3 regions of the Streptomyces sp. NPDC006430 genome follow, and region 2 is predicted to be linked to each of the others. Evidence: riboswitches for the same ligand, from Rfam matches in the RefSeq annotation. Region 2 holds a riboswitch; each other region holds the start of a gene.

What was found. Region 2 has a riboswitch for cyclic di-AMP ahead of ABZZ20_RS22800 (M23 family metallopeptidase). Riboswitches for the same ligand answer to the same signal wherever they lie in the genome.
Region 1: another riboswitch for cyclic di-AMP. It lies ahead of ABZZ20_RS22055 (LysM peptidoglycan-binding domain-containing M23 family metallopeptidase); the one in region 2 lies ahead of ABZZ20_RS22800 (M23 family metallopeptidase).
Region 3: another riboswitch for cyclic di-AMP. It lies ahead of ABZZ20_RS35720 (transglycosylase family protein); the one in region 2 lies ahead of ABZZ20_RS22800 (M23 family metallopeptidase).

The regions. Positions count from the first base shown of each region.
Region 1 covers NZ_JBEXQA010000015.1:87,181-97,170, forward strand. The annotation lists gene hpnE (hydroxysqualene dehydroxylase HpnE) at 1-1,103, shown strand, start outside; gene ABZZ20_RS22025 (polyprenyl synthetase family protein) at 1,196-2,248, shown strand; gene shc (squalene--hopene cyclase) at 2,378-4,462, shown strand; gene ABZZ20_RS22035 (1-hydroxy-2-methyl-2-butenyl 4-diphosphate reductase) at 4,462-5,139, shown strand; gene hpnH (adenosyl-hopene transferase HpnH) at 5,145-6,176, shown strand; gene ABZZ20_RS22045 (aspartate aminotransferase family protein) at 6,173-7,618, shown strand; gene ABZZ20_RS22050 (tyrosine-protein phosphatase) at 7,647-8,465, opposite strand; cyclic di-AMP (ydaO/yuaA leader) riboswitch at 8,777-8,958, shown strand; gene ABZZ20_RS22055 (LysM peptidoglycan-binding domain-containing M23 family metallopeptidase) at 8,961-9,899, shown strand.
Region 2 covers NZ_JBEXQA010000016.1:115,752-125,741, forward strand. The annotation lists gene ABZZ20_RS22785 (DNA topoisomerase IV subunit A) at 1-1,618, opposite strand, end outside; gene ABZZ20_RS22790 (pitrilysin family protein) at 1,864-3,204, shown strand; gene ABZZ20_RS22795 (pitrilysin family protein) at 3,225-4,592, shown strand; cyclic di-AMP (ydaO/yuaA leader) riboswitch at 4,777-4,932, shown strand; gene ABZZ20_RS22800 (M23 family metallopeptidase) at 4,946-5,740, shown strand; gene ABZZ20_RS22805 (GntR family transcriptional regulator) at 5,920-6,585, shown strand; gene ABZZ20_RS22810 (HPr family phosphocarrier protein) at 6,792-7,073, opposite strand; gene ABZZ20_RS22815 (GNAT family N-acetyltransferase) at 7,258-9,990, shown strand, end outside.
Region 3 covers NZ_JBEXQA010000060.1:7,322-17,311, forward strand. The annotation lists gene ABZZ20_RS35690 (YfhO family protein) at 1-2,147, opposite strand, end outside; gene ABZZ20_RS35695 (SurA N-terminal domain-containing protein) at 2,340-2,966, shown strand; gene ABZZ20_RS35700 (nucleoside triphosphate pyrophosphohydrolase) at 3,019-4,050, shown strand; gene ABZZ20_RS35705 (globin domain-containing protein) at 4,074-5,285, opposite strand; gene ABZZ20_RS35710 (cytochrome P450) at 5,407-6,681, shown strand; gene ABZZ20_RS35715 (transglycosylase family protein) at 6,784-7,815, shown strand; cyclic di-AMP (ydaO/yuaA leader) riboswitch at 8,092-8,262, shown strand; gene ABZZ20_RS35720 (transglycosylase family protein) at 8,265-8,957, shown strand; gene eno (phosphopyruvate hydratase) at 9,254-9,990, shown strand, end outside.

The sequences.
Region 1 (9,990 bases), on a different contig from region 2:
ACGTCGCCCACCCGCGCGGACCGCGCCTGGGCCGGCTGCGCCGCAGCGCCCTGCCCGTACCGCTGCACCTGGCGGCCTCCCTGGCCCGCTACCCGCACCTTTCCCTCGCCGAACGGGCGGGCGTCGGGCGCGCCGCCCTCGCGCTGCGCCGGCTCGACCCCGCCGACCCGGCGCTGGACGGCCTGGACTTCGCGACCTGGCTCGGCCGCTACGGCCAGAGCCCGCGCACCATCGAGGCACTGTGGGACCTCGTCGGCATCGCCACCCTCAACGCCACCGCGGAGCAGTCGTCGCTGGGCCTGGCCGCCATGGTGTTCAAGACCGGGCTGCTCTCCGAGAACGGCGCCGCCGACATCGGCTGGTCCAGGGTCCCGCTCGGCGACCTGCACGACACCCTCGTCCGCAAGGCGCTCGACGCGGCCGGTGTACGGACCGAACTGCGCACCCGCGCCACCTCCATCTCCCGTACGCAGGACGGGAACTGGCGGGTCGACACCGAGGGCGAGTTCTTCGACGCGGGCACCGTCGTGCTCGCCGTCCCGCAGCGCGAGGCGCACGGCCTGCTCCCGCCAGGGGCGCTCGCCGACCCGGACAAGCTCCTCGACATCGGCACCGCGCCGATCCTCAACGTCCACGTCGTCTACGACCGCAAGGTGCTCAAGCAGCCCTTCTTCGCGGCGCTCGGTTCTCCGGTGCAGTGGGTCTTCGACCGCACCGACGCCTCCGGGCTCACCGACGGCGGGCAGTACCTGGCCCTGTCCCAGTCGGTCGCCCAGGGCGACATCGACGAGCCCGTCTCGGTGCTGCGCACCAAGTACCTGCCCGAGCTGGAACGGCTGCTGCCGGCCGCCCGGGGCGCCAAGGTACGCGACTTCTTCGTCACCCGGGAGCGGACGGCCACGTTCGCCCCCACCCCCGGCGTCGGCCGGCTGCGCCCGGGGGCGCGGACCGACACGCCGGGCCTCTATCTCGCCGGTGCGTGGACCGCCACCGGTTGGCCCGCGACCATGGAGAGCGCCGTCCGGAGCGGCCTGAGCGCGGCGCACGTCGCACTCGCCGCACTCGGCCGCCACCGCGAGCACCCCCTGCAGGAGGCGGCATGACGATCATCAGCACATCCGGCACAGCACGTACAGGAAACAGAGGAGAGCCAGTGAACCCGGGGAATCCGGCTGTCGAGAACACGGATGCCGGTATGGGCGCGGCCGGTGGGGAGAAGGCGGACACGCTCGCCCTCCTGGAGCGTGGTCGCACGCTGTCGACTCCCGTGCTCCGCGCCGCAGTCGACCGGCTGGCGGCGCCCATGGACACCGTCGCCGCCTACCACTTCGGCTGGATCGACGCCCACGGCAACCCGGCGGACGGCGACGGCGGCAAGGCCGTCCGCCCCGCCCTCGCGCTGCTCTCCGCCGAGGCCGCGGGTGCCGCCGCCGAGGTCGGCATCCCCGGCGCCGTCGCCGTGGAACTCGTCCACAACTTCTCGCTGCTCCACGACGACCTGATGGACGGCGACGAGCAGCGCCGCCACCGCGACACGGTGTGGAAGGTGCACGGGCCGGCGCAGGCCATCCTGGTGGGCGACGCGCTCTTCGCCCTCGCCAACGAGGTGCTGCTGGAGCTCGGCACGGTCGAGGCCGGCCGTGCGGCCCGCCGACTGACCACCGCCACCCGCAAGCTGATCGACGGTCAGGCCCAGGACATCTCCTACGAGCACCGCGAGCGCGTCAGCGTCGAGGAGTGCCTGGAGATGGAGGGCAACAAGACCGGCGCCCTGCTCGCCTGCGCGGTCTCCATCGGCGCCGTCCTCGGCGGCGCGGACGACCGTACGGCCGACAAGCTGGAGGAGTACGGCTACCACCTGGGCCTCGCCTTCCAGGCCGTCGACGACCTGCTCGGCATCTGGGGCGACCCGGAGTCCACCGGCAAGCAGACCTGGAGCGACCTGCGCCAGCGCAAGAAGTCCCTGCCGGTCGTCGCCGCCCTCGCGGCGGGCGGGCCCGCGTGCGAGGAGCTGGCGGAGCTGCTCGCGGCCGACGCCAAGAGCAACGACTTCGAGAACTTCTCGGAAGCGGAGTTCGCCGCCCGCGCCGCGCTCATCGAGGCGGCGGGCGGGCGCGAATGGACCGCCGAGGAGGCGCGTCGCCAGCACGCCGTGGCGATCCGGGCGTTGGACGACGTCGACATGCCGCAGCGGGTGCGCGAACAGCTCGTCGCCCTCGCCGACTTCGTTGTCGTGCGCAAGAGGTGATCGCCACCCGAGCCGGGATATGACTCGCGAGTCGCCGGCCGGCGCCACCCGCCCGGGCCATGCCTAGGCGCGCGCCGGCCGACGGCGAACCCCAGCACAGCAGAGGACACTGCCACGTAAGGGGAAGCCATGACAGCGACGACCGACGGCGCCGGTGCCCGTGGCACCGACCCGGACGACACCACGCCGGACCCGCGGCCCGGCCCGCCCGGCGGACCTGCCGGGCAGGCCGCTGCCCTGCCAGGGCAGGGCCCCGGCGAAGGACCCGCGGCGCGCGGCGCGGCGCACGCGGTGCAGGGGGCGCAGGACGCCGCCGCGCGGGCGACCCGGCACCTGCTCGCGCGACAGGATCCGGCCGGGTGGTGGAAGGGCGACCTGGAGACCAACGTCACCATGGATGCCGAAGACCTGCTGCTGCGGCAGTTCCTCGGCATCCGGGACGAGCACACGACCCAGGCAGCCGCCCGCTTCATCCGGGGCGAACAGGCCGAGGACGGCACCTGGGCCACGTTCCACGGCGGCCCGCCCGACCTCTCCGCCACCATCGAGGCGTACGTCGCCCTGCGGCTCGCCGGTGATGCACCCGACGCCCCGCACATGGCCCGGGCGTCGGCCTGGATCCGGGCCCACGGAGGCATCGCCGCCGCCCGCGTGTTCACCCGGATCTGGCTGGCCCTCTTCGGCTGGTGGAGCTGGGACCACCTGCCCGAACTGCCGCCCGAGCTGGTCTTCCTGCCACCCTGGGTGCCGTTGAACATCTACGACTTCGGCTGCTGGGCCCGCCAGACCATCGTTCCGCTGACCGTGGTCTCGGCGAAGCGGCCCGTCCGCCCGGCCCCCTTCGTCCTCGACGAGCTGCACACCGACGCGCGGTGCCCGTACCCCGCCCGCCGCCAGGCCCCGCTGACGACCTGGGAAGGCGCCTTCCAGCGGATGGACAGGGCCCTGCACGTCTACCGCCGCTTCGCCCCGCGCCGGTTGCGCAAGGCCGCCATGGACAGCGCCGCCCGCTGGATCATCGAACGGCAGGAGAACGACGGCTGCTGGGGCGGGATCCAGCCGCCCGCCGTGTACTCGGTCATCGCCCTGCACCTGCTCGGGTACGACCTGCGCCACCCGGTCATGCGGGCCGGCCTGGAGTCCCTGGATCGGTTCGCGGTGTGGCGCGAGGACGGCGCTGCCGGGCCCGAGGGCTCGGGCGGCGCCCCCACCCGGATGATCGAGGCCTGCCAGTCGCCGGTCTGGGACACCTGCCTCGCTGCCATCGCCCTGGCCGACGCGGGCCTGCCGCGCGACCACCCGGCCCTGGTGAAGGCTGCCGACTGGATGCTCGACGAGGAGATCGTCCGTACCGGCGACTGGGCGGTGCAGCGGCCCGGACTCACCCCCGGGGGTTGGGCGTTCGAGTTCCACAACGACACCTACCCCGACATCGACGACACAGCCGAGGTGATCCTCGCCCTGCGCCGGATCGCGCACCCGGAGCCGGCGAAGGTCGAGGCGGCCATCGCCCGCGGGATGTCCTGGACCCTCGGCATGCAGTCGAAGAACGGGGCCTGGGGCGCCTTCGACGCCGACAACACCAGCCCCTTGCCCAACCGGCTGCCGTTCTGCGACTTCGGCGAGGTCATCGACCCGCCGTCGGCCGACGTCACCGCCCACGTGGTGGAGATGCTCGCCGTCGAGGGCAAGGCCGGCGACCCGCGCGCCCGCCGCGGAATCGGCTGGCTGCTCGCCGAACAGGAGCCGAGCGGCGCCTGGTTCGGCCGCTGGGGCACCAACTACGTCTACGGCACCGGATCAGTGGTCCCGGCGCTCACGGCCGCGGGCATCGCTGCGGCGCATCCCGCGATCCGGCGGGCCGTGCACTGGCTGGAGTCCGTACAGAACGAGGACGGCGGATGGGGCGAGGACCAGCGCTCCTACAAGGACCCGTCCTGGGCGGGGAAGGGGGAGTCGACCGCGTCACAGACGGCGTGGGCGCTGATGGCCCTGCTCTCGGCGGGCGAGCGCGACGGCAAAGCCGTCGAACGGGGCATCGCGTACCTCGTCGGGACCCAGCGGGAGGACGGCTCCTGGGACGAACCCCATTTCACCGGCACCGGATTCCCCTGGGACTTCTCCATCAACTACCACCTCTACCGGCTGGTGTTCCCGCTCACGGCGCTCGGCCGCTACCTGTACGGGGACCCCTTCGCGCCCGGGGAGGCCTGATGGCCACCGCCGGGTCCGGCGGACCCGAGCCGGCCTCGCCGCTGCTGGTCGCCTGCGCCCTGCGCATCGAGCAGGCGGCCCTGCGCAGCGGCGGCGACCGGGGCGCCGTACGCCCCGGACCGGGCTACGCCCTCCTGCGCACCGGCATGGGACCGCGTGCCGCGGACCGGGCCGTCGGGCGGGCGCTCGCCGAGCCGGGGTTGCGCCGGGCCGCCGTCCTGGCCACCGGCTTCTGCGCCGGGCTGACCCCCGGTATGAGCCCCGGCGATCTGGTCGTCGCCGAGGCCACCCGGGACCCGCGGGGTACCGTCGCGTGCGCCGGCACCGCCCTGCTCGCCGAGGCACTGGCCCGGGCCGCCCCCGGCCGGACCGTGCACACCGGCGTACTGACCGGATCCGATCACGTCGTCCGCGGCCAGGAGCGCGCTGAACTGCGTGCCACCGGCGCGATCGCGGTCGACATGGAGTCCGCGGCCACGCTCTGGACGGCCTCGCGGGACGGCGCGCCCGGCGCGGGACGTCCGGTTGCGGCCGTCCGGGTGATCGTGGACGCTCCGGAGCACGAGCTCGTCCGCATCGGCACGGTCCGCGGTGGAATATCGGCCTTCCGCGTATTGCGTGCCGTACTGCCCGCGTTTTATGACTGGCACCGTTCTTTGCTGCTCCCCAGGAGGTGAGCCAGATGGCCATGCCACTGCGACAGACCATCAGGGTCGGGACGTATCTTCTCGAACAGAAGCTCCGCAAGCGTGAGAAGTTCCCGCTGATCGTCGAGCTGGAACCGCTCTACGCCTGCAATCTGGCCTGCGAGGGGTGCGGGAAGATCCAGCACCCGGCCGGCGTGCTCAAGCAGCGCATGCCGGTGGCCCAGGCGGTGGGTGCCGTCCTGGAGTCCGGTGCGCCCATGGTGTCCATCGCGGGCGGCGAGCCGCTGATGCATCCGCAGATCGACGAGATCGTGCGGCAGTTGGTGGCCAAGCGGAAGTACGTATTCCTCTGCACCAACGCGATGCTGCTGCGCAAGAAGATCGAGAAGTTCACCCCGTCCCCGTACTTCGCCTTCGCCGTGCACATCGACGGCCTGCGCGAGCGGCACGACGAGTCGGTGGCCAAGGAAGGCGTCTTCGACGAGGCGGTCGCGGCCATCAAGGAGGCGAAGCGGCGCGGGTTCCGGGTGACCACCAACTCCACCTTCTTCAACACCGACACCCCGCAGACGATCATCGAGGTGCTCAACTACCTCAATGACGACCTCAAGGTCGACGAGATGATGATCTCGCCCGCCTACGCCTACGAAAAGGCCCCCGACCAGGAGCATTTCCTGGGCGTCGAACAGACCAGGGAACTCTTCAGGAAGGCCTTCGCGGGCGGGAACCGGCGCCGCTGGCGGCTCAACCACTCTCCGCTCTTCCTCGACTTCCTGGAGGGCAAGGCCGATTTCCCCTGCACCGCCTGGGCCATTCCGAATTACTCCCTCTTCGGCTGGCAGCGCCCCTGCTATCTGATGAGCGACGGATACGTGCCGACGTACCGGGAACTGATCAACGACACGGACTGGAGCAAGTACGGTCGCGGAAAGGACCCGCGGTGCGCGAATTGCATGGCGCACTGCGGGTACGAGCCCACCGCCGTCCTCGCCACCATGGGCTCCCTCAAGGAGTCGCTGCGCGCGGCCCGGGAGACGATCGGCGGCAACCGGGACACCTCGGCATGAGCCCCGCACCAGGAGCCGAAACAGGCGTAGGAGCCGGGGCCGGAGCGGGCGCGGGCGCGCGCAAGGGCTTCGACCTCGGCGCCCTGCTGGCCGAGCGCGGCGCGGAGCGCTACGAGCTGCACGCGCGGCACCTCAACCACCAGCTGCCCCGGATGCTGCACACGATCGGCTTCGACAAGGTCTACGTACGGGCCGAAGGGGCCCACTTCTGGGACGCCGAGGGCAACGACTACCTCGACATGCTCGCCGGGTTCGGGGTGATGGGCCTGGGGCGCCACCATCCGGTCGTCCGCCAGGCCCTGCACGACGTCCTCGATGCCCAGCTCGCCGACCTCACCCGCTTCGACTGCCAGCCGTTGCCCGGACTACTGGCCGAGAAGCTGTTGTCGTACAGCCCGCACCTGGACCGGGTCTTCTTCGGCAACAGCGGCACCGAGGCGGTGGAGACCGCCCTGAAGTTCGCCCGGTACGCCACCGGGCGGCCCAGGGTCCTCTACTGCGACCACGCCTTCCACGGCCTGACCGCGGGCTCCCTCTCGGTCAACGGGGAGGGCGGTTTTCGGGACGGCTTCGGGCCCCTGCTGCCCGACACGAAGATCGGGCTCGGTGATCTGGCCGCCCTGGAACGGGAACTCGAACGCGGGGACGTCGCCGCCCTCGTCGTCGAGCCGATCCAGGGCAAGGGCGTGCTCGCGGCCCCGCCCGGATTCCTACTCGCGGCGCAGGAGCTGTTGCACCAGCACAAGGCGCTGCTGATCGCGGACGAGGTGCAGACGGGCCTCGGACGAACCGGTGATTTCTACGCCTACCAGCACGAGCCGGGCGTGGAACCGGACCTGGTGTGCGTGGCCAAGGCACTGTCCGGCGGCTACGTCCCGGTCGGCGCGACCCTCGGCAAGGACTGGATCTTCAAGAAGGTCTACTCGTCCATGGACCGGGTGCTGGTGCATTCCGCCAGTTTCGGCTCCAACGCTCAGGCGATGGCGGCCGGACTGGCGGTGCTCTCCGTCATGGACGACGAATCGCTGGTCGCCCGTGCCCGCGCGACGGGGGACCTGCTGCGCGGCCGGCTCGCGGCCCTGGTGGACGAGTACGAGCTGCTCCACGAGGTGCGCGGGCGCGGTCTGATGATCGGCATCGAATTCGGCAGGCCGTCCTCGCTGGGGCTGCGCAGCCGGTGGGCGATGCTCCAGGCGGCCCGCAAGGGGCTCTTCGCGCAGATGGTCGTGGTGCCGCTGCTCCAGAAGCACCGGATCCTCACCCAGGTCTCCGGCGACCACCTGGAGGTGATCAAGCTCATCCCGCCGCTGGTCGTGGACGAGCGGGACGTCGACCGTTTCGTGGCCGCCTTCCGCGAGGTCATGGACGAGGCGCACGGCGGGGGCGGGCTGATGTGGGACTTCGGCAGGACGCTGGTGAAGCAGGCCGTCGGCAACCGCTGACCACCTGCTCCACCCGTCCCGGGCCGGCTCAGTCGAGCAGTCGGTCCCGCAGTCGGTCGAGGGTCTCGGGCGTGAGCCCGAGACCCACGGCAAGGTAGCGCTCGACCCCGCCCCAGTGCTCGTCGATCGTGTCGAAGGCGGCGCTCAGGTACTCGGCACGGGCGTCGAAGAGCGGGGCGAGCAGCTCCATCACCTCGGGGGAGCGGGCCTCGGCCGCGTCGCTGCCGCGGCGTACCCGGTAGCGACGGTGCGGGGCGTTGGATTCCAGGTAGTCGGTCACGATCGCCCCGCGCTCGACGTCCAGCGCGAGCAGGGTGACGGCGATCGACAGACCGGCCCGGTCCTTGCCGGCCGCGCAGTGCATGAGCGCCGGAACGCTGTCCTCGGCGAGTGAGTGCACGACCCGGCTGTGCTCGGCGGTGCGTTCCCTGATCATCGAGCGGTACGAGTGGGTCATCCGGGCTGCGGCCTTCCCGTCGCCGAGGATCTGGCGCAGCTGGCCGAGGTCGCCGTCGCGGACCATCGTCCAGAACTCCTTGCCGTCGGCGGGGTCCGACAGCGGGATGTTGACGTTCCGTACGCCGGGGAGTGCGACGTCGGGTCCCTCCAGGGCGTGGTCGGCTTCGTTGCGGAAGTCGAAGATGGTGTGGAGGCCGAGCGACGCGAGGAACTCTGTATCGGTTTCGGTGGCATGTGCCAGATGTCCGCTACGGAACAGTCGTCCCGTCTTGACCCTCCGCCCGTCGATGGTCGGCAGGCCGCCCACGTCACGGAAGTTGCGCACTCCGGCCAGCTCCGGCTCAGGCGTCGGGTCCGTCAGCGGGGACGGGGGTATCTGCTGAGTCACGGGAACTCCTCCGTATCGTGGTGGGGTGTCCGAATTACACTACTTGGGGCCAACTTGCCATAACCGGAGGCGAGATCGCGCGCAGCCCCGTGAGCCAGATCATACGGTGACCGTGAGTGCCTGATCGTCAAAGTCGAATGGCCCGGCCGGGGCGGTCGTTGGCGGTGGGGAATGGACGGAGGGTGACGGGAATTCCGTCGAACTCCCACTCCTGTGAATGCGTCGGGAAATTCGTGGCTTGTTCCGTGTGGCTCAACTCGATTACCTTCGCGATCGATCCGGATGGACCGCCGAATCCTGCCGCCGTCCGGAAACCGCACTCGACTATTCACATGCGCGGCAGGAGCGGGGGAACCAGGTAGGCCGCTGTTCCCGATCTTCGTACCGGGACAGCTCGGGGTGAAGCCGTACATGTTCTGTTCCGTTCATGTGCGGCCGGACATCTCCAGTCCGAACCCGACAGCTCACCTCGCAGGCGACGGAGAGGAAATCGCCATGCCTGCACGAGGTAAGCACCGCCGTCCCAAGTCCCGCTCCGTGGCCCGCGGGTTCGCCGTCGCAGGCACCGGCGGCGCGGCCCTCGCGCTGCCGCTGATGGGCGCCTCGGGCGCCCACGCGGCCGGCGCCCCGGCCGCCGCTCCCGCCACGGCCCCCGTGCAGGTCGCCCAGGTTCCGGCCGCGCCGCAGACCGCTCCCGCCGCCGCGCAGGCCGCGCCGACCGTCTACACGGTGGTGCCGGGCGACTACCTCTCCAAGATCGCCGAGGACCGTCACCTCTCCGGCGGCTGGCAGCAGCTCTACGCCGACAACCGCGAGGCCGTTGGCGCCAACCCGTCGCTGATCCACCCCGGTCTGAAGCTGACCCTCGGGGCGAAGGGCGAGACGGCCCCGCAGGCTCCGGCGCCGGAGCGGGCCCCCGCACCGAAGAAGAAGTCCGCGGCGCCCACGACCGGGGCCGCGCCCGCCCCTGCGCCCGCGCCCGTCAAGAAGAGCGCCGGTGGCACGTCCGCCGCGGGTGCGGTCACCTCCGCCGGCTTCGTCGCACCCGTCGGCGGTGGGATCTCCACCCAGTACAAGACCCCCGGTGCCATGTGGTCCAGCGGTTACCACACCGGCGTCGACTTCATCGCGAGCTCCGGCACCACCGTCAGGGCGGTCGGCGCGGGCACCGTGGTCTCGGCAGGCTGGGGAGGCGCGTACGGCAACGAGGTCATCATCCGGCACGCGGACGGCAAGTACTCCCAGTACGCTCACCTGTCCCAGCTGTCCGTGTCGGTCGGCCAGAGCGTCAGCGCCGGCCAGACCATCGGCCTGTCCGGCTCCACCGGCAATTCGACCGGCCCGCACCTGCACTTCGAGATCCGCACCGGCCCGTCCTACGGCTCGGACATCGACCCGCTGGCCTACCTCCGCTCCAAGGGTGTGAGCATCTGACGGCTCCCGCCGTCGGAGAGGCGCCGGACCCGTGAGGCCGGGACCCGAGGGGGGTCCCGGCCTCACGCGTCGTTATTCCGTACCGACCAGG
Region 2 (9,990 bases):
GCTCGGGCAGCGGCTCGCCGGTCACCGTGCGTGCCAGCAGACCCGTCGAGGACAGCAGCACTCGGCAGGGGTCGTCCGCGACCTCCAGCGGAACCGCTCCCACCTGCGTGCCCGCCGACTCCAGCAGGACCGTACGGCGCTCGGTGCCGAACTTCTTGGCCACCGCGGCCAGTTCCGTGGACACCAGCTTGCGCAGCTCGGTGTCGGAGTCCAGGATCCCGGTCAGCTCGTCGATCTCGCCCGTGAGGCGGTCGCGCTCGGACTCCAGCTCGATCCGGTCGAACCGGGTGAGCCGGCGCAACGGGGTGTCCAGGATGTACTGGGTCTGGATCTCGCTCAGGGAGAAGCGCTCGATCAGCCGCTCCTTCGCCTGCGCCGAATTGTCGCTGTCCCGGATGATCCGGATGACCTCGTCGATGTCGACGAGGGCCACCAGAAGACCTTCGACCAGGTGCAGTCGGTCACGCCGCTTGCCGCGGCGGAACTCGCTGCGCCGCCGCACGACCTCGAACCGGTGGTCGAGGTAGACCTCCAGCAGCTCCTTGAGGCCCAGGGTCAGCGGCTGGCCGTCGACCAGCGCGACGTTGTTGATGCCGAAGGACTCCTCCATCGGCGTCAGCTTGTACAGCTGCTCCAGTACGGCCTCGGGGTGGAAACCGTTCTTGATCTCGATGACCAGGCGCAGGCCGTGCGAGCGGTCGGTGAGGTCCTTGACGTCCGCGATGCCCTGGAGCTTCTTGGAACCGACCAGGTCCTTGATCTTCGCGATGACCTTCTCGGGGCCGACCGTGAAGGGGAGTTCGGTGACGACCAGGCCCTTGCGGCGCGCCGTCACGTTCTCCACGGTCACCGTCGCACGGATCTTGAAGGTGCCCCGGCCCTTCTCGTAGGCGTCCTTGATCCCCGACAGGCCGACGATCCGGCCGCCCGTGGGCAGGTCCGGACCCGGCACGAAGCGCATCAGCGCGTCCAGGTCGGCCTGGGGGTAGCGGATCAGGTGGCGGGCGGCCGCGATGACCTCGCCCAGGTTGTGCGGGGGCATGTTGGTGGCCATGCCGACGGCGATCCCGGAGGCGCCGTTGACCAGCAGGTTGGGGTAGGCCGCGGGCAGCGCGACCGGCTCCCGCTCCTGGCCGTCGTAGTTGGCGGTGAAGTCGACGGTGTCCTCGTCGATCGACTCCGTCATCAGCGACGTGGCGTCCGCCATCTTGCACTCGGTGTAACGCATGGCGGCCGGCGGGTCGTCGTTGCCGAGCGAACCGAAGTTTCCGTGGCCGTCGACCAGCGGCAGCCGCATCGAGAAGGGCTGTGCCATGCGCACGAGCGCGTCGTAGATCGACGCGTCACCGTGCGGGTGCAGCTTGCCCATGACCTCGCCGACGACGCGGGCGCACTTCACGTAACCGCGGTCGGGGCGCAGGCCCATCTCGTTCATCTGGTAGACGATGCGCCGGTGGACCGGCTTCATGCCGTCCCGGGCATCGGGCAGGGCGCGGGAGTAGATCACCGAGTACGCGTACTCGAGGAAGGAGCCCTGCATTTCGTCGACGACATCGATGTCGAGGATCTTCTCCTCGAAATCCTCCGGCGGCGGGGTCTTCGTGCTGCGGCGGGCCATCGCTGCGCGGCTCCTTAACCAAGAATGAAGGTGTGCTGGGGGGTCTGGCTGGGGTTCTGACGGGCGTTGTCGCGGACCATTGTGGCCCGAGGCACCGACAACGCCGACTCCGACCCTGGGGGTCCCCCCCCGGACGGAGTCCTGGGGGAGCACGAGCCGGGAACTTCTCCGGTGCCCGACACGCTTGCATACAGTGGCAGGTCTGACGGAAATCTCTGCATCGCGATCGAAGGGACCACATGCCCATGGGTCACACGGCCACAGCCCAGGCCGGCTCCGGCGGCCTGACAGCGACCGAGCACCGGCTGGCCAACGGCCTGCGCGTGGTGCTCTCCGAGGATCACCTGACCCCGGTCGCCGCGGTCTGCCTCTGGTACGACGTCGGCTCGCGCCACGAAGTCAAGGGACGGACCGGCCTGGCTCACCTCTTCGAGCACCTGATGTTCCAGGGTTCGGCGAGCGTACCGGGCAACGGCCACTTCGAGCTGGTCCAGGGTGCCGGAGGCTCCCTCAACGGCACGACCAGTTTCGAGCGCACCAACTACTTCGAGACCATGCCGGCCCACCAGCTTGAGCTCGCCCTCTGGCTGGAAGCCGACCGGATGGGGTCCCTCCTGGTCGCCCTGGACGACGAGTCCATGGAGAACCAGCGCGACGTCGTCAAGAACGAGCGCCGTCAGCGGTACGACAACGTCCCGTACGGCACGGCCTTCGAAAAGCTGACGGCCCTGGCGTACCCCGAGGGTCACCCGTACCACCACACCCCCATCGGCTCCATGGCCGACCTGGACGCTGCGTCCCTGGAGGACGCGCGCGCCTTCTTCCGTACGTACTACGCGCCCAACAACGCCGTGCTGTCGGTCGTGGGCGACATCGACCCCGAGCAGACGCTCGCCTGGGTCGAGAAGTACTTCGGCACCATTCCCGGACACGACGGCAAGCAGCCGCCGCGTGATGGGGTGCTGCCCGAGATCATGGGCCGGCAGCTGCGCGAGGAGATCGTCGAGGAGGTTCCGGCCCGCGCGCTGATGGCCGCCTACCGGCTCCCGCACGACGGCACCCGCGAGTGCGACGCCGCCGACGTGGCGCTGACCGTGCTCGGCGGCGGCGAGTCCTCCCGGCTGCACAACCGGCTGGTACGCCGCGACCAGACGGCCGTCGCCGCCGGTTTCGGCATGCTGCGCCTCGCCGGCGCGCCCTCGCTGGGCTGGCTGGACGTGAAGACGTCCAGCGGGGTCGAGGTGCCCGACATCGAGGCGGCCGTGGACGAGGAGCTCGCGCGGTTCGCCGCCGAGGGCCCGACGGCCGAGGAGATGGAGCGTGCCCAGGCGCAGCTGGAGCGCGAGTGGCTGGACCGGCTGAGCACGGTGGCCGGCCGCGCCGACGAACTGTGCCGCTTCGCCGTGCTGTTCGGCGACCCGCAGCTCGCGCTGACCGCCGTCCAGCGCGTCCTCGACATCACCGCCGAGGAGGTGCAGGCCGTGGCCGCGGCCCGACTGCGCCCGGACAACCGCGCGGTGCTGGTGTACGAGCCGCTCACGCCAGAGGCCGACGAGAACGACGAGAACGAGGGGGCGGAGCAGTGAGCGACACCGCAGCCGTCACGATGACCTTCCACCCGCAGCCGCAGGCCGGCCAGGCCAAGCCGTGGGCCTTCCCGGCTCCCGAGCGCGGCTCGTTGCCCAACGGCCTGACCGTGCTGCGGTGCCACCGTCCGGGGCAGCAGGTCATTGCGGTCGAGGTCAACCTCGCCGCCCCGCTGGACACCGAGCCCGAGGGCCTGGACGGCGTGGCAACCATCATGGCCCGCGCCCTGTCGGAGGGCACCGACAAGCACTCCGCCGAGGAGTTCGCGGCCGAGCTGGAGCGCTGCGGTGCGACGCTCGACGCGCACGCCGACCACCCGGGCCTGCGGGTTTCCCTGGAGGTTCCGGCCTCCCGGCTGCCCAAGGCGCTGGGCCTGCTCGCCGAGGCGCTGCGCGCGCCCGCCTTCGCCGACAGCGAGGTCGACCGGTTGGTGCGCAACCGGCTCGACGAGATCCCGCACGAGCTGGCCAACCCGCAGCGCCGCGCCGCCAAGGAGCTCTCCAAGCAGCTCTTCCCGGCGGCCCTGCGGATGTCCCGCCCGCGCCAGGGCACCGAGGAGACGGTCGCCCGGATCGACTCCGCGGCCGTACGCGCCTTCTACGAGGCCCACGTGCGCCCCGCCACGGCCACCGCGGTCGTCGTCGGCGATCTGACCGACATCGACCTGGACGCCGTACTGGCGGACACCCTGGGCACGTGGACCGGGAACTCCGCCGAGGCGCTGCCGGTCCCGCCGGTGACCGCCGACGACACGGGTCGCGTGGTCATCGTGGACCGGCCCGGTGCCGTCCAGACTCAGCTGCTCATCGGCCGGATCGGACCGGACCGGCACGACCGGGTCTGGGCGGCGCAGGTGCTCGGCACGTACTGCCTGGGCGGCACCCTCACCTCGCGCCTGGACAAGGTGCTGCGCGAGGAGAAGGGCTACACGTACGGCGTGCGCGCGTTCGGGCAGGTGCTGCGCTCCACCGCCGACGGCAAGGGCGCTTCGATGCTCGCGATCAGCGGTTCGGTGGACACCCCCCACACCGGCCCGGCGCTCGACGACCTCTGGAAGGTGCTCCGCACCCTCGCCGAGGGCGGCCTGACCGACACCGAACGGGACGTGGCGGTGCAGAACTTGGTGGGTGTGGCCCCGCTGAAGTTCGAGACGGCCGCGGCCGTGGCCGGCACCCTCGCCGATCAGGTCGAGCAGGAGCTTCCGGACGACTACCAGGCGCAGTTGTACGCGCAGCTGGCCCAAACCGGCACGGTGGAGGCGACTTCGGCGGTCGTGGCCGCGTTCCCGGTGGACCGTCTGGTCACCGTTCTCGTGGGCGACGCCGCACAGATCGAGGAACCGGTGCGGGCGCTGGGGATCGGTGAGGTGACCGTCGTCGCCAACTGACGGACGACTCAAGGGGTTTCGGCGGCTTGTCCCCCGGAGTCCCTTTTGTCTGTTTAGTGGAGAGGCTGCGCGTATGTGGTGTGGCGTACGCAACAAAATGCCGCCTCTGTTTGGCGATTGACTGATGATCCGCCTAGCGTCGGCCGTGCTGTCCGTCAGTTGTACGCGCCGCACCCGCGGCACCGGGCAGCGATCGCCGAGTCCCCGTCAGGCGCGAGCCTGGGGAGCCGGGGACCCAAGTGTCCCTGGGGTGAATCGGGCCGCCTCCTCGGAGGAGCCCGTAGGAGACCTTCCTGCTCCGAACCCGTCAGCTAACCCGGTAGGCGAGAAGGAAGGAAAGGATCAGCCCCTTCATGGCGTATGGCAGTCGTGCCGCCGGTAAGCACCGTGGTTCCAGTCGTCTGAGCCGCAAGACCGCCGGCTTCGCCGGCATAGCCGCCCTCGCCACCACCGGTGTCGTCGGCTCCCTCGCAGGCCCGGCTTTCGCCGCGTCGGACAAGGCCCCCTCCATGGAGGACACCGGCCTGAACGCCGTCGTCACCGCCGAGGACCTCCCGGTGCAGATCGAGGCCCAGGCCGAGGCCCAGCAGCACGCCGCCGAAGCCGCGGCCGCCAAGGCGAAGGCGGAGGCCGACGCGAAGGCGCGCGCCGCCGAGGCCAAGGCGAAGGCCGAGGAGAAGGCGAAAGCCGAGCGCGAGGCCGCCGAGCGCGCCGCCCGCGAGGCGGAGCGCAAGCGCCTCAACACCTTCGTCGCCCCGCTCGACGGGTCCTACATCAGCACCCAGTACCACGCGGGTGGCGGCATGTGGTCCTCCGGCAGCCACACCGGCATCGACTTCCACGCGGACTCCGGCACCTCGGTGCACGCGGTGGGCATGGGCACCGTGGTCGAGGCCGGCTGGGGCGGCGCGTACGGCAACAACGTCGTCATCAAGCACAACGACGGTACGTACACCCAGTACGGCCACATGCTCTCGCTGAGCGTCTCCGTCGGCGATCAGGTCACCCCGGGCCAGCAGATCGGGCTGTCGGGCTCCACCGGCAACTCCAGCGGTGCGCACCTGCACTTCGAGGCCCGCACCGGCTCCCAGTACGGCTCGGACATCGACCCGGTCGCGTACCTGCGCCAGCACGGCGTCGACCTCTGACCGCAGCACTCCACTGAAGGCCCCGGCTCCCCGAGCCGGGGTCTTCGCGTTGTGGCTGTAAATATCTCCGATTTTCGGCCGCGCTCGGAAAATTTCGCGTATTGCAATAGAGTCCCAGTACGATCCCAACACGGTCGCGGCAATGGCGTCGGAAATCGGAAATAGGCGGAGGTCCGGACTTGCGTATTCCTGCGCACGCGGTATGCACAGCAATCCGCGACGACATCGTCTCCGGGGTCTTCGAACCGGGCGGCAGACTGACCGAAGAGGTCCTGGCCCGCCGGTACGGAGTCTCCCGCGTCCCGGTCCGCGAGGCCCTGCGGACCCTGGAGTCCGAGGGTTTCGTCACCACGCGGCGCCATGCGGGCGCCTGCGTGGCCGAACCCACCGAGCAGGAGGCCGCCGATCTCCTGGAACTGCGGATGCTGCTCGAACCCCTGGCCGCCGCCCGGGCCGCCCGCCGGCGCACCGAAGCCCACCTCAAGGTGTTGCGGGGGCTGGTCAGGCTGGGGCAGGAGCGGGCCAGGCGTGGGCAGGGGGAGGATCTGCGGGCCCTGGGCGGTTGGTTCCACGAGACCCTCGCCCAGGCCTCCGGCAGCCCCGGGCTGATCGCCTTGCTCGCGCAGATGCGGCACAAGGTCGCCTGGATGTACGTCGTGGAGGCCCCGGCGCGGCCCGTGGAATCCTGGGCGGATCACGGGGCGATCGTGGACGCCGTGGCGCGCGGCGACGCGGAGCGGGCCCGGACGTTGACGGCGATCCACGCGGAGCGGGCGAGCGGGGCGCACCGGCTGCGAGTGAGGACTTCGCAACATGCCGTAAACACGGCGAGCGGTCCGCATTAACAAATGCCGCGTATTAATGTCGGAGGCGGCGGCCTCATTATTTTCTCCGCGCCGCTTTCTTCGCGCGGATCGCACGAATTCCCGTCGTGTCCGAATGGGCTGTCGAGCGGGGTGGAAAGCGGGGGAGCGACGAAGCCGCGACCATCGGAATGCCGGTGGTCGCGGCTTCGTCGCACGCCCGGGACGAACCCGAAGGGCCCGAAGGGTCAGACGGTCTCGGGGAGCTCCTCAAGACCCTCGGCGACCAGCTTCGCCAGGCGGTCCAGTGCGGCCTCGGCGCCTTCGGCGTCGGACGCGAGGATGATCTCCTCGCCGCCCTGGGCGCCCAGGCCCAGCACCGCGAGCATGGACGCGGCGTTGACGGGGTTCCCCTCGGCCTTCGAGATGGTCACCGGGACGCCGGAAGCGGTCGTCGCGCGGACGAAGATCGAGGCGGGACGAGCGTGCAGGCCCTCGGCCCAGCCGACGTTGACGCGGCGCTCTGCCATGGTGATGCCCTTCAGGTTCTTACGGTTGTCTAGACCAGTCTCTCACGACGCCTTCGATGCTCCGACCGACCTTCGGCCCGGATCCCTCGCCGTTCGACCCCACCCAGCTTGCCCTGATGTGACCGGGCTTGCCTCGTGCGCCGCGCAGGAGCTGTCCGGCCGTTCCTGGCCTTAGGATCACGGCATGACCACCGCGTCGGATCCCTCGTACCCGGCCCACTGGGAAGCGGACGTCGTGCTGCGCGACGGCGGCACCGCCCGGGTCAGGCCCATCACCACGGACGACGCGGGCCGGTTGGTCAGCTTCTACGAGCAGGTCTCCGACGAGTCGAAGTACTACCGCTTCTTCGCGCCCTATCCCCGGCTCTCCGACCGCGACGTTCACCGCTTCACGCACCACGACTACGTGGACCGGGTCGGCCTCGCGGCGACCATCGGCGAGGAGTTCATCGGCACCGTCCGCTACGACCGGATCGGCGCCGACGGGCGCCCCGCCTCCGCCCCGGCCGACGAGGCCGAGGTCGCCTTCCTCGTCCAGGACGCCCACCAGGGTCGCGGTGTCGCCTCCGCGCTCCTGGAGCACATCGGGGCGGTCGCCCGGGAGCGCGGCATCCGCCGTTTCGTGGCCGAAGTGCTGCCCGCCAACACCAAGATGATCAAGGTGTTCACCGACGCCGGCTACCAGCAGAAGCGCAGCTTCGAGGACGGCTCCGTCCACCTCACCCTCGACCTGGAACCCACGGCCGAGTCCCTGGCCGTCCAGCGTGCCCGGGAGCAGCGCGCCGAGGCCCGCTCCGTGCAGCGGCTGCTGGCGCCCGGCTCGGTGGCGGTGATCGGGGTCAGCCGCTCCGGCGGGGGCGTGGGCGCGGCTGCCCTGCGGAACCTGCGCGACAGCGGCTTCCATGGCCACCTCTACGCCGTGAACGAGGCCGCCACCACCGACTTCCTGGACGGCGTACGGGCCTACCGCAGCCTCGGTGACATCGACGCCCCCGTCGACCTCGCGGTGATCGCGGTCCCCGCCGAGCGGGTCCCCGAGGCCGTGGCCGCCTGCGGCGAGCGCGGCGTGCAGGGGCTGGTGGTGCTGTCCGCCGGATACGGGGAGAGCGGCCCGGCCGGACTCGACCGACAGCGCGAGCTGGTGCGACAGGTGCGCTCGTACGGGATGCGGTTGATCGGGCCGAACGCGTACGGCGTGATCAACACCGCGCCGGAGGTGGAGCTCAACGCCTCCCTGACACCGGCGCCGGCGCCGACGAGGGGCCGCATCGGGCTGTTCACCCAGTCCGGGGCGATCGGCATCTCGCTGCTCTCCGCACTGCTCCGGCGGGGCGAGGGGCTGTCGTCGTTCGTCTCGGCGGGCAACCGGGCAGACGTCTCCGGAAACGACATCCTGCAGTACTGGTACGAGGACGATGCCACCGACGTCGCACTGATGTACCTCGAAACCCTGGGCAATCCGCGGAAGTTCACCCGGCTCGCGCGGCGGACGGCGGCGGTGAAACCGGTGGTCGTCGCGAAGGGCGGCAGCCACACCCCGGCGGGGCACGTGGTCCCCGGGACCAGGCTGCCGGAGACCACGGTCTCGGCGCTGCTGCGGCAGGCGGGAGTGATCCGGGTCGACACGGTGACGGAGTTGGTGGACGTCGGGCTGCTGCTCGCCTCACAACCGTTGCCGGGCGGGCCGCGCGTGGCGATCCTGGGGAACTCGGAGTCCTTGGGCATCCTCAGCTACGACGCCTGCCTGGCCCAGGGGCTGCGACCGGGAGCCCCGCTGGACCTGACGACGGCCGCCACCCCGGAGGACTTCCGGCGCGCGCTCGGCGCCGCGCTGGCCTCGACCGCGAACGACGCGGTGATCGTCACGGTGATCCCCTGGGTGAACGAGCAGGAACCCGAGGACGACGTGGCCGCCGCCCTGCGCGATGCGGTGGCCGAGCACCCGGGCAAGCCGGTGGCGGTGGTCCACGTGGAGCTGGCTGAGCTCGTGGAAGCCCTGTCCCCCTCGGCGCTCCTTCCGGGCGCGCCGCCTGCGCACCCCCGCACGCAGCCGGGTTTCGAGTCCGTGCGGATCCCCGCCTATCCCGCCGCGGAACGAGCCGTGCGGGCCGTCGCCGAAGCCGTGCGGTACGCGCAGTGGCGGCGGGCCAACACCGACGCCGGGCAGGTGCCCGAGTACGAGGACATCGACCAGGCCGGAGCCGCGGCCCAGCTCACCGAGCTCCTCGACGGGGTCGGGACCGAGGTGCTCGTTCTCACCGAGCCCGACGCCGCCGCGCTGCTCGCCCGATACGGGATCCGGGTGCTCCCCACGCTGCCCGCGCCCACCGCCGACGCCGCCGTCCGGGCCGCCCGCATCCTCGGCTACCCCGTCGCGCTCAAGACCACCGCCCCGCACCTGCGCCACCGCGCGGACCTCGGCGGCGTACGCCTCGACCTGACGACCGAAGCCGAGCTGCGCCGCTCGTACGACGAGCTGACCGACCTCCTCGGCACGCCCGGCGAGCTGCTGCCCGTCGTCCAGGCCATGGTTCCGCGCGGAGTCGACACCGTCGTGCGGTCCGTCATCGACCCCGCAGCCGGCGCCGTCCTCTCCTTCGGGCTCGCCGGCGTGGCCTCCGAGCTGCTCGGCGACACCGCCCACCGTCTCGTCCCGACCACCGACCGGGACGCGGCCGGCCTGATCCGGTCGATCAGGACCGCCCCCCTCCTCTTCGGCTGGCGCGGCAGCGACCCCGTCGACACCCCAGCCCTGGAGGAGCTCCTGCTGCGCCTGTCCCGGCTCGTGGACGACCACCCCGAGGTGGTGGGCGTCACGCTCGAACCCGTCGTGGTCGCCACCGAGGGCCTCTCCGTGCTCAGCGCCACCGTCCGCGTGGCGCACCCGCCCGCCCGCACCGACCTCGGCCCCCGGACA
Region 3 (9,990 bases), on a different contig from region 2:
GGGACGGAGAGGACCGCCGTGCCCGTGGCCCCCTCGGGCAGGTCGGCCCGGATCTGCGAGGAGCCGACGCGCAGGGAGGTCGCCGCCGTGGCGCGCAGGGCGGCCACCGCGGCGTCGAGGCGGGCGCGGTCCAGGCAGGACAGGGTCCAGCGCGGGGGCGCGGGGGCGTCGAAGACCAGGGTCGAGGAGGCGCCGCGGGAGACGCCCAGCGGCTGGAGCGCCGCCCGGTTGCGGGGGGCGTTGCCGTTGAGGCGGAAGGCGGGGCCGTCCGCGAGGCGGGCCGTCGCGTTGTACTCGGGGGCCCACAGGAAGGTCTCCGTCCCCGCGCGGCAGAGTCCGGGGGAGACCGGGGCCTCGTACACGGTGGCGCCCAGCAGGAGTTCCTGGTTGCGGAAGGGCGCGTCCCCGAACGCCGGGGCGGGTCCGGGCGGGCGGACCGTCATCAGCGGCGGGACCTGCGTGCGGCCGACCGTGCCGTCCGGCCGGAGCCGGGCACCGACCGCGAAGACGGCGTCCGTCACCGGGTTGTCGATGCTCTGCACGTTGCGTCCGCGCGAGGTCCAGCCCGCGCCGAGGGCCACCATCGTCCGGGTGTACACGTCCGGGGTGTGGCTGCTGTAGTAGGCGCCGCCCTCCCCGCCCAGAAGCAGCGGATCGTTGCCCGACAGTGCGGGCCGGCTCGGGTCCGTGCGGTACGCGGGCCAGCCCTCCGCGCCCGCCAGTGCCGCGGCGCGAGTGGCGTGGGCCGGGCCCCACGCGGGGTAGTCGTCCAGGCCGGCCAGCTTGCCCCGGTGCCCGAACGCCGTCGTGGCCGCCGCCTGACCGACCAGGACGAGGGCCAGCACCGCCGCCGCCGGGAGGACCAGTCGGGGCCGGCGCACGCACCACCAGGCTCCGGCCGCCAGGGCCAGACCGCCGCAGAAGAGCCCGTAGCCCCACGTCGTGGTCAGCGTGCTGCCGTCCGCCGCCACGGCCGCCGCCGCCAGCAGCGCCGCTCCCGCCGCGAGGGCCCGCGGCCCGGGCAGCCCGGCCGCCAGACCGGTCCACGCGGCGATCACGGCCACGCCGGCCAGCACGAACGTCTGCCGGTAGGGGCTGCCGTTCGGGGTTGCGAACAGGTGCCAGGCCAGGTGCGTGGGCGTCCACTGGAAGGAGAGGAGCACGGCCGCTGTCAGTCCCGCCCACCACAGGCGGCTGCGCACGGGCGCCGCCCGGTGGAACGGCAGGGCGGCCACCAGCAGCAGCGTCCCCGTTCCCAGGAAGAGCGCCGGCGAGGAGAAGGAGTACGTGGCGGGCAGCATCCGCGCGAACAGGTCCGGCCAGGACACCGGCTGGAACTGTCGCGTCCACCCCGGGTACGCCTGCCGCGAGCTCAGGAAGAGGGGCACCAGGACCGGCGCGGAGACCGCGATGCCCAGCAGGGTCGCCCCGGCCGCGCGGCCGAGCACCCGCAGCCGCTCCCGTACTCCGGGGCGCTCCAACACCACCCGCACCACGAGCACCAGCGCTGCGCCCAGCGTCGCCATGTACGCCGTGTAGAAGTTCGCCGTCCAGCAGAGCGCCACCACGAGGACGGCGGCCACCGGCCGGCGCCGGCGCAGCGCCCACTCGCCCGTCAGGCACAGGAGCGGGAGAGCGATCAGCCCGTCCAGCCACATCGGGTTGTAGGAGGCCTCGATCACCGACCAGCCGCACAGCGCGTACGAGGCCCCCAGCAGGCCGGCCGCCCACCACGGCCCGCGGCGCTGCGTGCGCAACAGCCAGGCCATCGCCGCCGCTGCACAGGCCGTCTTGAGCACGGTGACGACGTACACCGCGAGGTCGATGTCCTCGCGCGGGAACAGGCCGACGAGCAACGCGAACGGGCTGGAGAGGTAGGTGCCGAAATCCGGCAGGAAGCTCGTGCCGTAGCCGGACTGCCAGTTGAGCAACAGCCCGCCCTCCGCCCGCCCGTGCAGCAGGTCCCACAGGTGGGCGTGGAAGGGGACGAACTGGTTGCCGAGGTCGTTGACGCTGCGATGGCGGTGCCCGTAGGGGAACACGCGGGCGACCGCGTCCCCGGCGCACACGGCCACCGTCGTGATCAGGGCGGCGAGCGCGGAGCCGAGCAGGCTCCGGCGGCGCGGCGAGCGGTGCGGTGTGGACATGGTGGGCCGACCTTGGCAGCGCCGTTGGACCAAAGGGTGGCCGCGGGGTGACTGCGACATCAACAAACGCGCACCCCAACACCCGGGGAATCGTTGGTCGAACAGGTGGCTCGGACCACCTCGACTGCATACCATCGATCACCGCACGGCCCTTGTGCACCGAAGCACAATCTCCCGGCCCTGGAGGCTCCTTTGCACCGTCGCACAGCGCTCTCCGTCTCTGCCGCCCTGCTCGTGGCGGCCCCCCTGCTGACCGCCTGCTCGGGTCAGGTGCGCCCCGGCACCGCGGCCGTCGTCGGCGGCGAACGGATCACCACCTCCGCCCTCCAGGCCCAGGTCAACGACGTCCGTGCGGCCCAGAACGCATCGGGGCCGGCCGCCGCCCAGCTCATCCAGGCCTCGTCCGGCCTGGAGCGCGTCAAGCTCAACAAGATGATCCAGACCGTGGTCCTGGAGCGCGCCGCCGAGGCCGCGGGCGTGAGCGTCAGCAACAAGGAGGTCCAGGACTTCCGCAAGGCCCAGCTGGACAAGGCGGGTGGCAGCGAAAAACTGGCCGCGGCGGCCCTGGAGCAGGCCCACTTGGCGCCCGACCAGCTCGACGCCGACGCCCGCTTCAAGCTGCTGCGCGACAAGCTCTTCGACCACTACGGCAGCCAGGACAAGGCCGTCGAGAAGCTTGCGTCCGCCGCGAAGGCCCTGCACATCGAGGTGAACCCGCGCTACGGCGTATGGGACGCGCAGCAGATCGTGCTCGGTGACCAGGACACCCCCTGGATCGTCCAGAAGACCCGGCCCGAGCAGGCCCCCGCCGGAGTCTGAGCCGCCCGGGGCCCCCGGCCGGCGGCCGGGGGGATGGAGGTAGGTTCGGAGGGTGAACGAGCACGCCGCCGAATCCGCCCCCGCCCCGTCTGCCGACACCGATGCCGACGCCGCCGCAACGGCCACCGGCCGGATCGTCCTGCTGACCGCGAGCCACCGGGTCGCCCCCGGGCTGCTGTCCTGGCCGGCCTGGCAGACCCTGCACGCCGCGGACCGGGTGCTGTGCGCCGACCCGGACCACCCGCAGGTGCCGTACCTGCGGGAGGCGGGCGTGGAGGTCGCGTACGAGGTCCCGGACGCGCACGAGCTGGTCGAGGCCTGCGCCGGCGGCCGTACGGTCGTGGTGATCCCGAGCGGCGAAGGGGACCAGCGGCTCACCGACGGGCTCGCCCGGCTCGCCGGCTCCGGCCGGGTCAGCATGCCCGACCTCGAACTGCTGCCCGGCTCCTACGACCTGCCCGGCGCCCGGCTGCTCGACCTCGTCCAGGTGATGGACCGGGTCCGCCGCGAATGCCCCTGGACCTCGCGCCAGACCCACGAAGGCCTGGTGAAGTACGCCACGGAGGAGGCCTACGAGCTGGTCGAGGCCATCGAGGACGGGGACCGCGAGGAACTGCGCGAGGAGCTCGGCGACGTACTGCTCCAGGTGGTCTTCCACGCACGCATCGCCGAGGAGCACCCGGACGAGCCGTTCTCCATCGACGACGTGGCCGGCAGCCTCGTCGAGAAGCTGATCCGCCGGCATCCGCACGTCTTCGGGGACGCGCAGGCACAGACCCCGGAGGACGTCAGCGCGCACTGGCAGCGCACCAAGGCGGTCGAGAAGCAGCGGGAGTCGGTCACCGACGGGATTCCCCTCGGCCAGCCCGGCCTCGCGCTCGCGGCCAAGCTGGCGGGCCGGGTCCGCGCGGGCGGCGTGCCCGTGGAGCTGCCCCGGGGCGAGGGCATCGGGTACGAACTGCTGGCGCTGGCGGCGCGCGCCGAAGCGGCGGGCATCGACCCCGAGACCGCGCTGCGCGCCGCGGCCCGCGTCTACCGGGACGCCATCCGTGCCGCCGAGGGCGTCGAGGGCGCCGAGGCGTAGCGCCCGGACCTACCCGGACCCGCTCAGGGAGCCCGGGGCTCGCGGCCCGACGGGTCGTGCCAGTGCGGCGCGGGGCGGCTCAAGAACCACTCCCCGAAGCCCAGGGGCCGGCCGTTCGGGCCCCGGCCCGCGCCGGCGGCGGGTACGGGGTCGTGGAAGATCCGGTCGGGGCGGGCGCCCAACTCCTGGAGGAGGTGCGCGGTCTCGTCGACGAACCGGGGCGGACCGCTGAGGTAGACGTCGTGGTCGGGCCACAGGCCCCGGTGGCCGAGGGCGGTCGCCAGCCGCCCGGTGGCCTGGTTGCGGTGCTGCCCCGGGGCGGGCGTGATGTAGGTGACGCCGAGCCAGCGGAAGGCGGCGGCGTACCGGTCGATCAGCGGGCGGTCGTACAGGTGGGCGGCGTCACGGGCGACGACGAAGAGGCGTACGTCCTGGTCGGGAGGGTGTTCGGCGAGCTCCTCCAGCACGGCCCGGATCGGTGCCCAGCCGGTGCCCGCCGCGATGAGGCTGACCGGGCGGTCCGCGCGGCGGAACGTCAGCTGGCCGCCGGCGGCGCCGAGCCGCAGCACCTCGCCGGGCTGCGCCTCGCGGACCAGGGCGTTGCTGAGCCGGCCGTTCTCGATGCGGCTGACGTGCAGGTCGAGGGTGCCGTCTGGGCGCGGGGCGTTGCCTATGGAGTACGTGCGCCAGATCGCCGGGACCCGGGCGCTGCTCACGCTCGCGTACTGTCCGGGCCGATGGGGGAAGGGGGCGTGCGGGTGCAGGGTCAGCACCCCTATGTCCGGCCCGTACCGGAGGTGGCGCACGATCTCGGCGTCCCACCACGGCGGATCCTGACTCGCGGCGGCCCCGGCCATCATGGCGTCGGCGATCACCTGGTACGCCTCGGACCACGCCTTCTCCGCGGACGGGGTCCACGCCTCGCCGGAGGTCAGGGCGAGGGCGGCGAGCAGGCTGGAGCCGACGGCCGCGTAGTGCTCGGGGCGGGCCAGGAACTTGCGGTGGTCGCGGCCGAGGTCGTGGAGGTAGGGGAGCAGGCTCTCGTCCTCGATGCGGGCGATGACGTGGGTCAACGCGGCGAAGAGCCGGTCGCGTTGGCGTTCCATGTCCTCGGCGGAGGCCGGGAAGAGTCTGCGGATGCCGGGGTTGTGCCAGAAGAGGTGGGAGTAGAAGAACCTGGCGGCGTGCTCGGCCCGCCTCTCCACCACGGCGAAGCTGCTCTTCAAGATCCTCACGTCCACAAGTCCGACAGTAGGAACGCCGCGGAACGCGAGGTCAAGCCTGGGCCGATCTACGGACAGCCGCGGCGAACGGCCCATATAGGGCGGCGGGTGGGCGCCGGGATACGGTCAGCGGGTGCACGAACCGACCTCCGCAACCCCCGAAGACCCCGCTCCCGCCCAGGGCCCGACCCTGTTCGACTGGGAGTTCGCGACCGATCCGTACCCGGCCTACGCCTGGCTGCGCGAGCACTCCCCGGTGCACCGCACCAAGCTCCCCAGCGGCGTCGAGGCGTGGCTGGTCACCCGGTACGCCGACGCCCGCCAGGCCCTTGCCGACCAGCGGCTCAGCAAGAATCCGGCGCACCATGCGGAACCGGCGCACGCCAAGGGCAAGACCGGCATCCCCGGGGAGCGCAAGGCGGAGCTGATGACGCACCTGCTCAACATCGACCCGCCGGACCACACCCGGCTGCGGCGGTTGGTGTCGAAGGCGTTCACCCCGCGGCGGGTCGCGGAGTTCACGCCGCGGGTACAGGAACTGACCGACCACCTGATCGACCAGTTCGCCGGGAAGGGGGAGGCGGACCTCATCCACGAGTTCGCCTTTCCGCTCCCCATCTACGCCATCTGCGAGATGCTCGGCGTACCGCGCGAGGACCAGGACGACTTCCGTGACTGGGCCGGGATGATGATCCGGCACGGCGGCGGTCCGCGCGGCGGGGTCGCGCGCTCCGTGAAGCAGATGCGGACCTATCTCGGTGAACTCATCCACCGCAAAAGGGATGATCTGGGCGATGACCTGATCTCGGACCTGATCCGCGCGAGTGACCACGGGGACCATCTGACGGAGGCCGAGGCCACCGCGATGGCCTTCATTCTGCTGTTCGCCGGATTCGAGACGACCGTGAACCTGATCGGCAACGGGGTCCACTCCCTCTTCATGAACCCGGACCAGCGCGAGCGCCTGCAGTCCTCCCTCGCGGCCGGCGAGCGCGGGCTGCTGGAGACCGGCGTCGAGGAGCTGCTCCGCTACGACGGCCCGGTCGAGCTGGCCACCTGGCGGTTCGCCACCGAGCCGCTGACCCTCGGGGGTCGGGACATCGCGGTCGGGGATCCGGTGCTCGTCGTCCTCGCGGCGGCCGACCGGGACCCCGAGCGCTTCGCCGATCCGGACACCCTGGACCTCTCCCGGACCGACAACCAGCACCTCGGATACGGGCACGGCATCCATTACTGCCTGGGTGCTCCGCTCGCACGACTTGAAGGGCAAACGGCGCTTGCAACTTTGCTGACGCGTCTGCCGGATCTGGAACTCGCGATTCCGACCAACGAGCTTCGCTGGCGCGGCGGTCTGATCATGCGTGGCCTGCGCACTCTTCCCGTTCGGTTCGCAGCTCGAAACGTCTGACGGCTCCCTGACCGGAAGTCAGCCCCCGACCAGAGTTGTGACAATCGGATAAAGGCGGCTAGGTTCTGCCGTTACCCAGCCGTTATGCGAAAGGTGCAGCTCATGCGTTCCGGGAACGGCCGCCACAGACGCCCCCGCCAGGTACCCGCGATTGTCGTCACCGCCGGAGTCACCGGCTCCGCATTGGCCCTGCCACTGCTCGCCGCCACCGGCGCGAGCGCGGCCGACGCCTCCACGTGGGACAAGGTCGCCGAGTGTGAGAGCGGGGGCGCCTGGAGCGCCAACTCCGGTACCGGGGCGTACGGCGGCCTCCAGTTCACGCAGGAGGAGTGGAACGGCGCGGGCGGCCTGGAATTCGCCGAACGCCCCGACCTCGCCAGCCGGTCGCAGCAGATCGCCGTCGCCGAGCGCGTGCTCGGTTCCCGGGGCCCCGAGGCGTGGCCGCTGTGCGCAGCCTCCGCCGGACTCACCCAGCAGTCCCCCGCCGCGGAGGTGGACCCGGGCCTGCGCGACTCGCACCGGCCCGTCGCCCCCAGCCCCGTGCGCCCCGACAACTCCGTCCCGGCGGGCGGTACCGGCGCGAAGGCGAAGGACTTCGGCGCTCCGACCCCTGCTCCGGACTTCACGATCCCGCCGGCGCCGCTCGCGCCGAGCAGCGGACTGCCCGTCATGCCCGACCCGGACGCGCCCACCACGTCGCCGACGGTTCCGGTCTTCCCCGGCGACCCGACCACCAGCCCCTCGACCCCCACGGGCCCGACGGCACCCACCACGCCCACCACGCCCACGAACCCGGCGAACCCGACCGGGCCCGGGAACCCGGCGAACCCCACCGCTCCCGGCGCCTCCACGCCTCCCTCCACCCCGGGTGCCTCCACCGACCCGACGGCCATCCCGGACACCTCCGGCACCGGCAAGCACCGTGGTGCCGCCGCCCTTGAGACCCAGACGACGTCTGATCCGGCGCCCGCCCCCTCGTACACCGTCAAGGAGGGCGACAGTCTGGCGACCATCGCGCATGCCAAGGGAGTCAAGGGCGGCTGGAACGCGCTCTACCAGGCCAATGAGCAGGTCATCGGCGGAGACGCGGACCTGATCAAGCCGGGTCAGAATCTGGATCTAACCGCAAAATAACGACACTTCGGGCACCCGGAAAGGGGTGAATGTCCGTTATCGGCAAGTGAGACATGTGTCTCTTCCGGTCAACTGGCGTGTCTCGCCCGGAGCCTTCCGCAAACCCCGTCCTCACCTGCGCAAACGCCCGTGAGGAGAGCGCAAGTAGGGGTCGTTTCTCCCCGATGTTCCTCATTGAACATCGGGGAGGGACCTGTCTACCTTCTGAATCGCTCGCCACCGCGAGCTCCTTCGACCGCATCGCCGAATCCTGCCGGCGGCCGGAGGGAACAGTCGTCGCGTCAAGCGCCGAAGGCAGGAGCGGGGGAACCAAGGTAGGCGCCGGGACCGGCCGTTGAGAGACGGCCACGGAAACGGCTAGGGGTTAAGTCGCGCGCCGGACGCGCGGCCGGGCACTCATCCGCCCGAACCCGACAGCTCACCTCGTAGGCGTCGGTGAGGAGAACTCCATGCTGCTTTCCGGCAAGGGCAAGCACCGCCGCGCCACGGCCATCCAGCGGACGACCCGCATCGTCACGCTCGCCGGCGTTGCCGGTGTCGCCGTCGCGGCGCCCCTGATGACCGCGGGCTCCGCCTCGGCCGCGACCGCCTCCCAGTGGGACCGCGTCGCACAGTGCGAGTCCGGTGGCAACTGGGCCATCAACACGGGCAACGGCTACTACGGTGGCCTGCAGTTCTCGTCGTCCACCTGGGCCGCGTACGGCGGCAAGGCCTACGCCGCGCAGGCCAACCAGGCCTCCAAGTCGCAGCAGATAGCCATCGCCGAGAAGGTCCTCAAGGGCCAGGGCAAGGGCGCGTGGCCGTCCTGCGGCGTCGGCCTGTCCAACTCCGCCTACACCGGGGGCGGCGCGACCGACACCCCGAAGAAGACGGAGCAGAAGACCCAGCCGAAGAAGGCCGAGTCGAAGGCGAAGACGCAGACGAAGCGCGCCGAGGCGCCGACCACCCGCTCCGAGCGCTCCGAGGCCCCGACCCCGAAGACCGGCAACGGCTCGTACGAGGTCAAGTCCGGCGACACCCTGGGCACCATCGCCGAGGCCAACGGCGTCAAGGGCGGCTGGGAGAAGCTCTTCGAGCTCAACAAGGACATCGTCTCCGACGCCGACCTGATCTTCCCGGGTCAGAAGCTGAAGCTCAGCTGAATCCTGCGGTAACAACCGCCGGATCACCCGCAGCGCAGTACGCAGCGCAGCACGCAGTACGCATTCCCCGCCGCCCGGCGCGTCTCCCCCCACGCGTCGGGCGGCGGCGTTTGTCCCGGCTGCGCCGCCCGCGACCGCGCGACTATGTCCCAGAAGAGGGGTATTCGGGCCCTTTTTCGTCCCAGGGTCCGGGCGGTCGGCCGGCCGAGTGCCCGGATCCGGTTAGGCTCTAGTCGGCGGGGCCATCCCACGGCCCGACATGCCACCGCACACTCAGCGTCACATCCCAGAAGGAGATGCTCGTGCCGTCCATCGACGTCGTCGTAGCCCGGGAAATCCTGGACTCCCGAGGTAACCCCACGGTCGAGGTCGAGGTGGGCCTCGACGATGGCAGCACCGGCCGTGCTGCAGTTCCGTCCGGCGCCTCCACCGGTGCCTTCGAGGCCATTGAGCTCCGCGACGGTGACCCCAACCGTTACATGGGCAAGGGTGTCGAGAAGGCCGTCCTCGCGGTCATCGAGCAGATCGGCCCGGAGCTCGTCGGCTACGACGCCACCGAGCAGCGCCTGATCGACCAGGCCATGTTCGACCTGGACGCCACCGACAACAAGGGCTCCCTCGGCGCCAACGCCATCCTCGGCGTGTCCCTCGCCGTCGCGCACGCCGCGTCCGAGGCCTCGGACCTTCCGCTCTTCCGCTACCTCGGCGGCCCGAACGCGCACCTGCTGCCCGTTCCGATGATGAACATCCTCAACGGTGGGTCGCACGCCGACTCCAACGTGGACATCCAGGAGTTCATGATCGCCCCGATCGGCGCGGAGTCCTTCTCCGAGGCCCTGCGCTGGGGCGCCGAGGTCTACCACACCCTCAAGAAGGTCCTGCACTCCAAGGGCCTGTCCACCGGCCTGGGCGACGAGGGCGGCTTCGCCCCGAACCTGGAGTCCAACCGCGCCGCGCTCGACCTCATCGTCGAGGCCATCAAGCAGGCCGGCTACGTCCCGGGCAAGGACATCGCGCTGGCGCTCGACGTCGC